One region of the Brucella intermedia LMG 3301 genome, then DNA from elsewhere that is predicted to be linked to it. Evidence: predicted binding sites of a transcription regulator. Region 1 holds the regulator's gene; each other region holds the start of a gene.

Region 1 (3,117 bases):
ACCGGGTTCTGCAGCGAGCCATCGCGGTTGCGCTTTTCATAGAAGGAATTGCCACCGGCGACGAGCACATAGTGCATGTTGTTGTAAGGGAACCTCAGGCCCGCCGTATGGAAGAACATGGCGTTCTTGAGTTTCGGATGGCGCTGCCCCTTCAACACTGCATCGGCAGTCGCCTGAACATCAGGCAGCGCCCTGGAATCCATCCTGCGGGTGAGGACGCCCGGCGCAAACTGGTTCTTCTGGCCAACGACGCCGCAAATCGTATCGGGATAACGGCCCGATGCGAGACGGTTCATGACGACCGTGCCGACAGCGAGAAGCCCGTCGGGGCTGGACCGGTTCGATTCGAAGAACATCGCGCGCTCAAGGCATTCCTTGTCACGCGCTGTGTAGGTGTAGGTCTTCACGCCATTGACGGATTTGACGTGGCTTGCCGCCGTCTTTTCCGAATTGGCTTTTCCCGTGGTTCCGGTCGTCGTGCATCCGGTGACCACGAAAGGCGCAACCACCAGCCCGACAAGAACGGGCAATTTCCACTTCGCGGCGCGCGTCAATGGCTCAATCTCATGTTAGGACCCTTAACTGATCCAGTCATTCGTTCAGGCAGACACATCCGGAATGATGCGCGCGAACGTCTGACTGCGGTGCAAGTCAAAGAGGACGAAGATCAAAATCGTACGTCCTACTGTCGCTCAATCGAATTCAAGGTTTTGGAATTTTTAGGCCAAAAAAAGGCGAAGGGTCAAATCCCAACGATGCAGGCAGCGGTCATACAGCCTGAAACGAAATCCGAATCGAGAGTGCGAATATGCCTACAAGCCCTTTAAATATATTAATAATTTATTAACGAGAATTACGAATTCAGATAAGGCATTGATTTAATGCGATACAAATTCCCGCAATACACGCCATATCGCTGCCTTAATTCGCTTTTGCTTGGATGGTTTCTCCATCACGTCCGCGCTGCTTCGAATGATCTGCAAAAATTCTGTTTCCCATGGGTTCCGTGGGTTGTCGTCAACTTTGGAAACAGATTTGTAACATCGCGTGAAAATGCGTGATTGGCGCGCAGTTTTGGTCGGGCCTATGCGAATCGGATCAACGTTGCCGCAGGCTGATCATCCGCAAACGGCCCGCCACGATGAAAATGGCGGGCCGATCAGGAGCTATATCTGAGAGTTTGAATGACGGTGTCGATCAACCGAAAGAATAACCGGCACCGCGAACGGTGCGGATCGGATCGAGCGCGCGACCGACATTGATCGCCTTGCGCAGCCGTCCGACGTGGACGTCCACCGTGCGATCGTCCACATAGATGTCCGGACCCCAGACGCCATCCAGAAGCTGGCTGCGCGAGAAGACACGGCCGGGCGACATCATGAAATATTCGAGCAGTCGGAATTCAGTCGGTCCGAGACGGACCTCCTTTTCCTTGCGGTAAACCCGATGCTGCTGACGGTCCAGAACAAGGTCGCCCACTTTCAGCACATGCGAAAGAATGCTCGGATTGGACCGGCGCAGCATCGCCTTGACGCGCGCCAGAAGTTCCGGCGTCGAAAACGGCTTTACCACATAATCGTCGGCGCCGACGCTCAACCCGCGGACGCGTTCGCTTTCCTCGCCACGCGCCGTCAGCATGATGATCGGCAGGCGCTCGGTTTCCGGCCATTGGCGCAGGCGGCGGCACAATTCGATGCCCGAAACCCCTGGCAGCATCCAGTCCAGAATAAGCAAATCCGGCACATTCTCGCGCAATGCGATTTCGGCCTCGTCGCCGCGCAGCATGGTATCGACCTGGTAGCCCTCTGCCTCAAGATTATAGCGAAGCAGCACGCTCAGCGCCTCTTCGTCTTCTACCACAGCGATTTTGGGTGCCTGTGACATCCAGTATTTCCCTATCCAAATGCGGCGGGCGGTGGATACAATCCCCCCAATCGACCGCGTGCCGCCGCGCTATTCACTCATTCTCAGCCGTCGGACTCGGGATCACTCCAGGTCCGGTCGGATGCAGTTCAGGGTTTACGCGCCTCATCCACGACAATACCGTGGCTCAGGTCTTCCTTGGGCCGCTCAGCCGGCATTTGCAGGCCGGTCACGATGTAATAAACGGTCTCCGCGATGTTGGTCGCGTGATCGCCGATACGCTCGATATTCTTGGCGCAGAACAGAAGATGCGTGCAGGCGGAAATATTGCGCGGATCTTCCATCATGTAGGTCAGCAATTCGCGGAACAGTGACGTGTACATGGCATCGATCTCATCATCGCGGTCACGGACGACATTGATCTGCTGCACCGAGCGCGACGCATAAGCGTCGAGCACGTCCTTGAGCTGGGTCAGCGCCAGTTCGGCCAGCGTTTCCAGACCACGATAGAGCTTTACCGGCTGACGCGATTCCGAAACGGCGGCAACACGCTTGGCAATGTTCTTGCCCAGATCGCCAACGCGCTCCAGGTCGGCGGAGATGCGGATCGAACCGATGATCTCGCGCAGGTCCACGGCCATGGGCTGGCGCTTGGCGATGATCATCACGGCCTTGTCGTCGATCTCGCGCTCGCTGGCGTCGAGGATGAGATCGTCGGAGATGACGCGCTGTGCGAGCGCGTTGTCCGCATTGACGATAGCGGCGACCGACTGCTCGACCATACGTTCCGCATGTCCGCCCATTTCGGCGATCTTGTGGGTGAGAAACTTCAATTCCTCATCGTAGGAGCGAACGGTATGCTGAGACGGCATAGTAGACCTCGTAATATAAATTGCGGGGAAGCCGCACTGTCTGTTGAAACGCAGTTCCGGATCAGCCGAAGCGTCCGGTGATATAGTCCTGCGTGCGCTTTTCGGTCGGCGCGGTGAACATGGTTTCCGTGTCGCCCACTTCGACCAGATTGCCGAGGTGGAACATGGCTGTGCGTTGCGAAACGCGCGCGGCCTGCTGCATGGAGTGCGTGACGATCACGATCGTATAGTTCTGGCGCAGTTCGTCGATCAGCTCTTCCACCTTCGCGGTTGCAATCGGGTCGAGCGCCGAGCACGGTTCGTCCATGAGGATGACTTCCGGGCTGACCGCAATCGCGCGCGCAATGCAAAGACGCTGCTGCTGGCCACCGGAAAGACCGGT
Region 2 (3,117 bases), 2.4 Mb from region 1:
CACGGTCGAATCGGGCGAACTTATTCTGCGTGAACGTTCCGCCGACCAGTCGAAAGGGCGCGCGCTTTCCACATCCATGTTCAGCCGCTGGGTAGCAAAATGAGCCGTGACGACGATTTCTCAAAAGGCCAACGGGCCGAATATTCGAAAGTCGGACAGGTCAAGGAAGTCACCAGCCTTACCAATCCCATTGTGAAGGACCTGCGCTCGCTGGCGCTGAAAAAATTCCGCGACCAGCAGGGCGTGTTTCTGGCCGAAGGGCTGAAGCTTGTCATCGACGCGCTGGAACAGGACTGGCGCATCAAGACGCTTGTCTTTGCGAAATCCGGCAAGGGCAACAAAATGGTTGAGCAGGTCGCCGCCCGCACCTTCGCCAAGGGCGGACTGGTGCTGGAAGTGACCGAAAAGATCATGGCCGCCATTACCCGCCGCGATAATCCGCAGATGGTGGTCGGCGTCTTCGAGCAGCAGTACCGCCCGCTTGCAAGCCTCAAGCCAAAGGGCAACGACGTCTATATCGCGCTCGACCGCGTGCGTGACCCGGGCAATCTTGGCACTGTCATCCGCACCGCGGATGCGGTCAGCGCCAAGGGCGTTATTCTGATCGGCGACACGACCGATCCCTATTCGCTGGAAACCGTGCGGGCCACCATGGGCTCGGTCTTTTCCATGCCGCTCTATAAGGTGAGCGAAGCCGATTTCCTCAACTGGCGCAAAGGCGTGTCCGGTCTCGTCGTCGGCACGCACCTGAAAGGCGCGGTCGACTATCGCACCATTCCCTATGCCAACAAGCCGGTCGTGCTGATGATGGGCAATGAGCAGCAGGGCCTGCCGGACAGCCTTGCCGGTGCCTGCGACAAGCTTGCCCGCATCCCGCAGGCGGGACGTGCCGATTCTCTCAATCTTGCCATTGCCACCGGCGTGATGCTCTACGAAATCCGTCGCGACGCGCTCACGCTTGATGAAAGGGCTTCCGGATGAAGCGGCACGCTGTCTGGTCCTCACTTTTTGTCGTCATTCTCACCATACTGATCGATCAGGGCGTCAAGCATCTGGTGGAAACACGGATGGGCTACGGCCAGCAGATCGACCTTCTGCCGTTTCTCGCATTGTTCCGCACGCACAATGAAGGCATCGCCTTTTCCATGCTGGCCTGGCTGCACGACTGGGGACTGGTCGCGATCACTGCCGCAGTTATCCTGTTCGTGCTTTATCTGTGGTGGACCAACGCTCCGGACCGCATTTTCGCGCGTTACGGTTTTGCGCTTGTCGTCGGGGGGGCTATCGGCAATCTGATCGACCGGGTGATGCACGGCTATGTCGTGGACTATATTCTGTTCCACCTGCCGACATGGTCATTCGCCGTGTTCAATCTCGCCGACACGTTCATAACCATCGGCGCTGGGCTCATCATTCTGGAAGAATTTCTCGGCTGGCGTCGCGAGCGGGCCGCCCGCTGACAAGGCAGCTTGATCGGTTTCAGCCTTTCGCATAATTTAATCTCGTGAAATTATAAGATTTTTGAAGAGGATACGGTCCATCCACTTGAATTGACACATTGGTGACATGCTTCTGTCATCCTCGCGTAGCACTGAATCTGTAATGCTTCGGCGGAACTGGACGTCGTGTCCACGCAATCTTGTCCGAACATGGATTGGAATGGTTCCTGCTGAAATATCGGTGGGAAAGCCGTTCAGGAATACGTGAATAGACAAATCAGGAGCCATCATCATGACAGTACTGCTTGGAATGGACCAGCAAATCATTGATGATACCGTCATGTCAGGCTTAGAAGCACAACAGGCGCTGTTCGCGTCCGGCGGCGATCCCATCGTTCTGGGACGCATCGGATCGCTGGAAGTACGGCTTGCCAATTCACCTGAGGCCGTGGAAGCCGCGCAGGAATTGCGCTTTCGTGTCTTCTTCGACGAAATGGGTGCGCGCCGCGAAAGCATCGAGGCTGTGGAGCTTCGCGATGCCGACCGCTTCGACGCTATTTGCGATCATCTGCTTGTTTACGATACCGCCCTGCCCGTGCCGGAACACCAGCAGATTGTCGGCACCTATCGTCTGATGCGGAGCGATCAGGCCGACAAAGCGCTCGGCTTCTACTCCGCCGATGAATATGACGTGCAGCGTCTGGCCCTTTCGCGCCCAAATCTTCGTCTGCTCGAACTGGGTCGCTCCTGCGTGAAGGCGGAATATCGCTCCAAGCGCACCGTCGAGCTGCTGTGGCAAGGTGCCTGGGCCTACTGCCGACGCCACTCCATCGATGTGATGTTCGGCTGCGCCTCCTTCCACGGGGCCGTGCCTGCCGCGCATGCGCTCGGTCTGTCGTTCCTGCATCACAACTGCCGGGCCACCCCGGACTGGGACGTGCGCGCCCTGCCGCACCGCTATCAGGCCATGGACCTGATGCCGAAGGAAGCCATCAACAACAAGGTTGCACTCTTCTCGATGCCGCCGCTGGTGAAAGGCTATCTGCGCCTTGGCGCGATGATTGGGGATGGTGCCGTGATCGACGAAGCATTCGGCACTACCGATGTGTTCATCATCCTGCCAATTGAGCGCATCTCCAGCCGCTACATTACTTATTACGGCGCTGAAGCGAACAGGTTTGTTTAGTCTGTAGATATTTCCCCTGGCCCTTCGAGACGGCCCTACGGGCCTCCTCAGGATGAGGGGAAATCATCTGGATACCCCTCGCCGGAAAACTCGACGCCCTCACCCTGAGGTGCGGAGCATAGCGAAGCCTCGAAGGGCGAGGGTCCAGAATCTCACGCCTTTCCGGCCAGTTCCTTCAACTTATAAATCAGGTCGAGCGCTTCACGGGGCGTCAGTTCGTCAGGGCTGATGGCAGAGACGGCTTTCGCCAGTTCGCTGTCCTTCATTTGCACCTGCGGCTTCGGCTTTTCCTGCTGCAAGACGACGGAGAACAGCGGCAGATCATCGATCAGCTTGTCCGCCTTGCCGGAAGTTTCACCGGCTTCCAGCTGGTGCAGCACATCGCGCGCACGATTGACGACCGCCTCGGGCAGACCGGCAAGACGCGCGACCTGCACGCCGTAGGAACGGTCGGCAGCCCCCTTTGCCACTTCATGCAGGAAGACGACATCA
Region 3 (3,117 bases), 1.3 Mb from region 1:
AGGCCGGATGCAATCGCTTCAAGCAAAACGAGACCGAACGTGTCCGTTCGGCTAGGAAAGACAAACACGTCGGCTGCGGCATAAGTCTGGGCCAGCGCTTCACCTTCGCGTTTCCCGACGAACACCGCTTCTGGAAACCGCGTCTGCAGATCATTAAGGGAGGGGCCGTCTCCAACAATTAGCTTTGTGCCGGGAACATCGAGTTCCAGAAATGCAGGCAGGTTCTTTTCTGACGCGACCCGTCCCACACAGATAAACACCGGTCGGGGCAATTCCTTCAGCACCTCGGGTCGGGGATAGAACAATGTCCGGTCGACACCGCGCGTCCAGAGATCCAGTTGCGTAAAGCCACGGGCCTTGAGGTCATCCAGTATGGATTGGGTAGGCACGAGCGTGTGCCGGGCTGCATTGTGGAAACGCCGAAGGAATGCGTAGGTCCAACTCGGAGGGACCGGAAAGCGTTCCTGCAGATATTCTGGAAAGCGTGTGTGGAAACTCGTCGTGAAGGACCATCCCATTTTCATACAGGCACGTCGAGCCATAAATCCAAGCGGGCCTTCAGTTGCAATATGCACGAAATCCGGCTGCATGGTTTTTAAGCGCCGCTTGAACGCGCCCGGTGTCGTCAAGGCCAGCCGGATTTCCGGGTATGTCGGACACGGAACTGATCTATAGTCTAATGGGGAAACGACAGTGACGTCATATCCCCGTTCGATCATCAGATCATGACACTTGGTCAACGTGCGCACGACGCCGTTGACTTGTGGATGCCAGGCGTCGGTGACGATGACGATTTTCTTCATCGGCGAAGGTTCGCCAATTCGCGAACGGGGCGCGGGAGTTGGATTATCCTGCCCTCGTCATGCTCTTCATTGTCGAAATTGACGCGTCCTGCCTTCGGGCGGTGATCACGGCGTTCGGTCCATTCGATTAGTTCCATCCGACCGTCGAAATGCTCGATCACAGCGGTGCAGCTTTCCACCCAGTCGCCCGTGTTGATGTATTCGACGCCGTTCATGCTTTCGATTGTCGCATGATGGATATGGCCGCAGATCACTCCGTCGACACCAATACGCTGCGCCTCTTCAGAAACCACATTCTCGAACTGGCCGATAAAATTGACCGCCTTCTTGACCCGGAATTTCGCCCAGGCCGAAAATGACCAGTAGCGCAATCCGAAAAGCGAGCGGACACGGCTCATCACTGTGTTTATCCAGATCGCACTGTCATACGCCCAATCGCCGAGATAAGCGATGAAGCGAGCATTGCGGACAACTACATCGAACTGATCGCCATGGATGACCAGAAACTTGCGGCCGTCCGCCGTCTCATGGATCGCCCGGTTCATCACTTCGATGCCGCCGAAATGCGTTCCCTGGAAATTTCGCAGGAATTCGTCGTGGTTGCCGGCGATGTAGATGATATTCGCGCCCTTGCGGCTTTTGCGAAGCAGCTTCTGGACGACATCATTATGTTCCTGCGGCCAATGCCAATTGCGCCGCAGGCGCCATCCATCGACAATATCCCCTACGAGATAGATTGTCTCCGCTTCATGATAACGGAGAAAATCCAAAAGCAGTTCAGCCTGTGCTGCTTTTGAACCGAGATGCACATCCGAAATGAAGAGCGTTCGGAGTTTTCTGGGCTGCGGAGCATCTGCGCTCATTGGTTGTCCCCTTCAATGGCAACCTGATCTGAGCGCAGAAAACCCGATTCCTGTCACAGCGATATGACAGCTGTTTTTATGGTGCGATGAGCAGCTTCACACAGCTTCGAATGCACTGACTATGTTTCAAGCAACCAGCTCCACCTTTGGACCAACATAACGCGATTGCGGACGAATGAGCTTGTTCGTCGCGATCTGCTCTCGGCAGTGAGCTATCCACCCCATGGTTCTGCCCATTGCAAAGACGCAGGTGAATGCCTCGCGAGGGAAACCCAGTTGCTCAAGCAAAAGGGCGGTATAGAACTCGACATTGGTTTCGAGAGCCCGATCCGGCTTGTGGCGCCTAAGAATTGCTATGGCTGCCTTTTCCACGGCCTCCGCCAACTCAACCCGGTGTTTTCCACGCTCATGCCCAAGGGATTCGATACGCTTCAACGCGCCCTTCAGGGCGTCGGCACGCGGGTCGCGCACACGATAGACCCGATGGCCGAAACCCATCAACCTTTCTCCGTCGGCAATTGCCGATTCAAGCCACCATTCAGCGTTATCGGGCCTGCCAATGGCATCAAGCATATCGAGTACCGGGCCCGGAGCTCCACCGTGTAACGGCCCTTTCAGCGCACTGATTGCGGCGAGCAGGGAAGAAGTCAGGCCAGCACGTGTCGATGCCACGACGCGGGCGGCGAATGTTGAGGCGTTCAATCCATGATCGCAAACCGCCATGAGATAAGTATCCAGCCCGGCAACTTCCACTTCGTCAGGCATTCCGGCATTCATCATGCGGAGTATGTCCGCACTATGCGGCAGTGTGGGATCAGGGCGGATGGGGCGCCGCCCCTTGCGTTCACGCAAAATGGCGGTTGTGAAAACCGCCGGTGCGGCCATCAAATGCAAGGCGGCTGTCAAATCGCCCTCGTCCGGGATGCGAGCCATCAAGGCACGCAGTGCTTCCAGCGGCGACAATTCCATCAGTGCGTCATCAAGAGCATCCGTGTGATGAAATACCTGCAAGCGGGCTTCGCCGAGCGCCTTCTGAAGCTCTTCTCCTGTCGGGAGTTGTTCGAAAAATCCGTCCCACAAAAGTTCAATTCCATCTTCGACGCTGCTGTGGGGGACCAGATCATCCAGCGATCGACCGCGGATGACCAGCCTGCCTGCAAGCCCATCAACATCAGACAGCACGGTTTCGGCAGCAACCACATCTTCAAGTCCGCTATTCATGGTATTTCTCCTTGTTTGCCTTTCGACATTGGTTCCAAGTATAATTGACGTCAATCTTGATGAAATCGATCAATGTTGGGAGCAATAATGATCTGGCTCACAGCGGAGGAAGCGCTTTCCATTCTTCAGACAAAGCCGCAAACCCTTTATGCCAACGTCAGCCGCGGCCGCATTCGTTCCAAGCCGCTGCCCGACGACCCCAGACGCAGCCTCTACAGATCGGAGGACGT
Region 4 (3,117 bases), on a different contig from region 1:
GCGATGATGCTGCTCGAAAGTCTGAAACGCATCCAGTTCGGGAAGGTCTGGATCGACCAGCGACAGAACATGGGTGACCTTTCGCGCTCGCTGCCCGGCCAGTTCCTCAATCCCGCACACCGTCAGCTGCGGGGCAAATTGCACGCTCATGCCAGTCTCCTTGAATTCCATTTATGCCGCCTGCCTTGATGACCCTATGATGGTGTCAATCAGTCCACGGGATTGGAGCATTTTCTTGACGCTCAATCCAGCTTCTATCCGGGGCTCCCATGGCGTGAGCAGTAGCGGGGACAACCCCCCGGGCTTGCAGCTCGGGGCTTTTACAATTCTCGGCGGAGCCTAAAGCATGTCTCCCAAAAGTGGGAACCGGTTTTGGGATAAAGACATGCACGAAAGCTTAAAGCGTGTTTTGTGAATATGATAAATGCGACACGCTTTAGCTCGCTGAATCAGGAATTCCCCACGGGCAACTGGTTCAGCAAGGCAAACAGAATGGCCGACAGAATTGCGGCAGCGGGAACCGTTACCACCCAGGCTGCGGCAATCGTCAGCGCGTGAGAACGGCGAACCAGCTTGCGGCGGCGACGCTCTTCAACCGGGATGGATTCAAGCGGCAGGGCCTGGCGCGCCTTTTTCAGCCGGCGTTCCGTATCCCATTCGCGAAAGAATCCGACGCCGAAGATCGCACCAATGGCGATGTGGGTTGAACTGACCGGCAATCCCAGCCAACTGGCGAGAATGACGGTGATCGCGGCGGAAAGCGACACGCAATAGGCCCGCATCGGGTTCAGCTTGGTGATCTGATTGCCAACCATCCGGATGAGCTTCGGACCGAACAGGCACAGGCCGAACGAAATGCCACAAGCGCCGATCAGCATGACCCAGAGCGGAATCTCGACACCGTCAATCAACGTGCCCGTCTGCGATGTCTGAACAATCGCCGCAAGCGGACCGACCGCATTGGCCACGTCATTTGCACCATGGGCGAAGCTAAGCAACGCCGCCGAAACAACCAGCGGAATGCTGAACAGGACTTTCAGCGATTTGTTGCGGTTTTCGAGCCCCTGCGACTGGCGGCGAATGACCGGGATCAAGGTTAGCCAGCTTGCAAGCCCGAAAGCCAGCCCGATGGCGAGAGCGACCTCGATCGATACATCGACCAGCTGCTTCAGCCCCTTCATGATCAGATAGGTTGCAAAGGTGCCAGCCATCAGACCGACAAGAATGGGCACCCAAACGCGGGCAGCGGCAATCTTATCCGCGCGGTAGACGATACGGGCTTTGATCAGCCAGAGAAAACCGGCGGCTATGATCGCACCCAGCACCGGCGAGATAACCCAGCTTGCCGCGATTGCGGCCATCTGCGACCAGTTCACCGCTCCAAAGCCAGCCGCAACGATACCCGCCCCGACGACGCCTCCGACAACCGCATGGGTGGTTGAAACGGGAGCGCCGATCCAGGTGGCAAGATTGACCCAGAGCGCCGAGGCGAGCAACGCCGCCATCATCGCCCAGATGAACATGACCGGGGTTGCGAGCGTATCGGGCGCAATGATGCCGGTCGCCACCGTCGAGACGACATCGGCCCCGGCAATGAGCGCACCCGCACTTTCAAAAATGGCAGCAATCGCAATCGCACCGCCCATGCTCAGCGCATTGGCCCCGACAGCGGGTCCCATATTGTTGGCAACGTCATTGGCGCCGATATTCAACGCCATGTAAGCGCCGAAGACGGCTGCGGCGACAACGATGAACATCTGGCTGGAATGACCCAGCAGCATCGCCGCTCCAAGCCCGGCAAGCATGATGAATACAAGAGCGATGCCGGGCGCCACGAGCGGACGGGAGACGTAGCTCGCCGCCGTTTCCAGCTTGACGAAGCGGCCAAGGTCGCGATCAAGAGTCTCCAGATGCCGAGCTTCGAGATCTTCGTTTGCCATGATTTACTCTTGATTTCTTACGCAGCGCACCGGGTTACGCGGTCGCGGGGGGATTGATCCATTACAGGAATGTGACAGGTGTTTAAATGCGGCCATTTTCAAAAGTCAATGATTCGAGTCTGGGCCGTTTGCAAGGAATCCAGTCTCCCCAGGCTTCTGCCATCGGCGCTCGTTCGGTTTCCCAATCCTGTCACCCGTTCATTCAGATCAGCGGGGATAACGGCCCGGACGTTCCGCAGTGCGATGGCGATCGATAATCATGGAGGATGATGTGGACGGACGCAGACAGGTCGTTCGGGCATCCTGGGAACGATATGCTTCGGTCTTGCGCGGGAAGGGGAAGCCGGAACTAATTTGATGCACGACCTTGTTTTGAACAAGATGTGCGCCTATATGGCTGTCATAGGCATTGCTTAAGAGCGCTGGAACGCGTCTGTCGCTCGCAATAGCCTTCATCGCTTGATGCTTTTGACCACGGATGTACTGGCACTGGTAGTAAAGCGATGATCAGGAAGGTCGGTGCGTTTTCGCCCCGGCCTTTTTTGTTGTTTGCGGTTTTCCGAGAAACCCAACCACCGGCCCGCTGAATTCCTCCACCGGGCCGTTCGTCTGGAAATCAGGCAGCGAGTGCTTCGTCTTCCGAGGTCGGGACTTCAGAAATCGTCTTCAGGACCTGCGAAGCGATCTGGTATGGGCAGCCCTGTGAATTCGGGCGGCGATCTTCGAGATAACCGCGATATCCATCCCTCACGAAGGAGTGTGGAACGCGGATCGAGGCGCCGCGGTCGGCAACGCCATAGGAGAACTTGTTCCACGGAGCGGTTTCGTGCTTGCCGGTCAGGCGCATGTGGTTGTCCGGGCCGTAAACGTCGATATGGTCCTGCAAATTCTTCTCGAACTGCGCCATGAGGGCTTCGAAATAATCCTTGCCGCCCACTTCACGCATGTATCTGGTCGAGAAGTTGCAGTGCATGCCCGAGCCGTTCCAGTCGGTATCGCCGAGCGGCTTGCAGTGGAACTCGATGTCGATTTCGTACTGCTCGCAAAGACGAAGCAGGAGGTAACGGGCGATCCACATCTGGTCTGCGGCGTTTTTAGAACCCTTGCCGAAAATCTGGAATTCCCACTGGCCCTTGGCCACTTCCGCATTGATGCCTTCGTGATTGATGCCCGCATC

The links. The regulator PhoB, encoded in region 1, activates phosphate uptake and scavenging genes when phosphate is short. The targets are predictions, from matches to a motif close to TGTCATNNANCTGTCAT.
Region 2: the regulator PhoB is predicted to act here: its motif matches at 1,551-1,567, upstream of olsB (l-ornithine N(alpha)-acyltransferase).
Region 3: the regulator PhoB is predicted to act here: its motif matches at 1,719-1,735, upstream of OINT_RS06010 (UDP-2,3-diacylglucosamine diphosphatase).
Region 4: the regulator PhoB is predicted to act here: its motif matches at 2,001-2,017, upstream of OINT_RS21530 (inorganic phosphate transporter).

The regions. Positions count from the first base shown of each region.
Region 1 covers NZ_ACQA01000001.1:2,550,858-2,553,974, reverse strand. The annotation lists gene OINT_RS12265 (cell wall hydrolase) at 1-554, opposite strand, end outside; gene phoB (phosphate regulon transcriptional regulator PhoB) at 1,198-1,884, opposite strand; gene phoU (phosphate signaling complex protein PhoU) at 2,013-2,735, opposite strand; gene pstB (phosphate ABC transporter ATP-binding protein PstB) at 2,797-3,117, opposite strand, start outside.
Region 2 covers NZ_ACQA01000001.1:180,023-183,139, reverse strand. The annotation lists partial or broken gene OINT_RS00815 (class I SAM-dependent methyltransferase) at 1-103, shown strand, start outside; gene OINT_RS00810 (TrmH family RNA methyltransferase) at 100-981, shown strand; gene lspA (signal peptidase II) at 978-1,460, shown strand; gene olsB (l-ornithine N(alpha)-acyltransferase) at 1,732-2,625, shown strand; gene mutS (DNA mismatch repair protein MutS) at 2,778-3,117, opposite strand, start outside.
Region 3 covers NZ_ACQA01000001.1:1,266,532-1,269,648, forward strand. The annotation lists gene OINT_RS06005 (glycosyltransferase family 4 protein) at 1-803, opposite strand, end outside; gene OINT_RS06010 (UDP-2,3-diacylglucosamine diphosphatase) at 800-1,666, opposite strand; gene OINT_RS06015 (citrate synthase/methylcitrate synthase) at 1,793-2,887, opposite strand; partial or broken gene OINT_RS06020 (citrate synthase) at 2,975-3,117, shown strand, end outside.
Region 4 covers NZ_ACQA01000003.1:15,617-18,733, forward strand. The annotation lists gene OINT_RS21525 (tyrosine phosphatase family protein) at 1-150, opposite strand, end outside; gene OINT_RS21530 (inorganic phosphate transporter) at 450-1,940, opposite strand; gene OINT_RS21540 (glutamine synthetase beta-grasp domain-containing protein) at 2,557-3,117, opposite strand, start outside.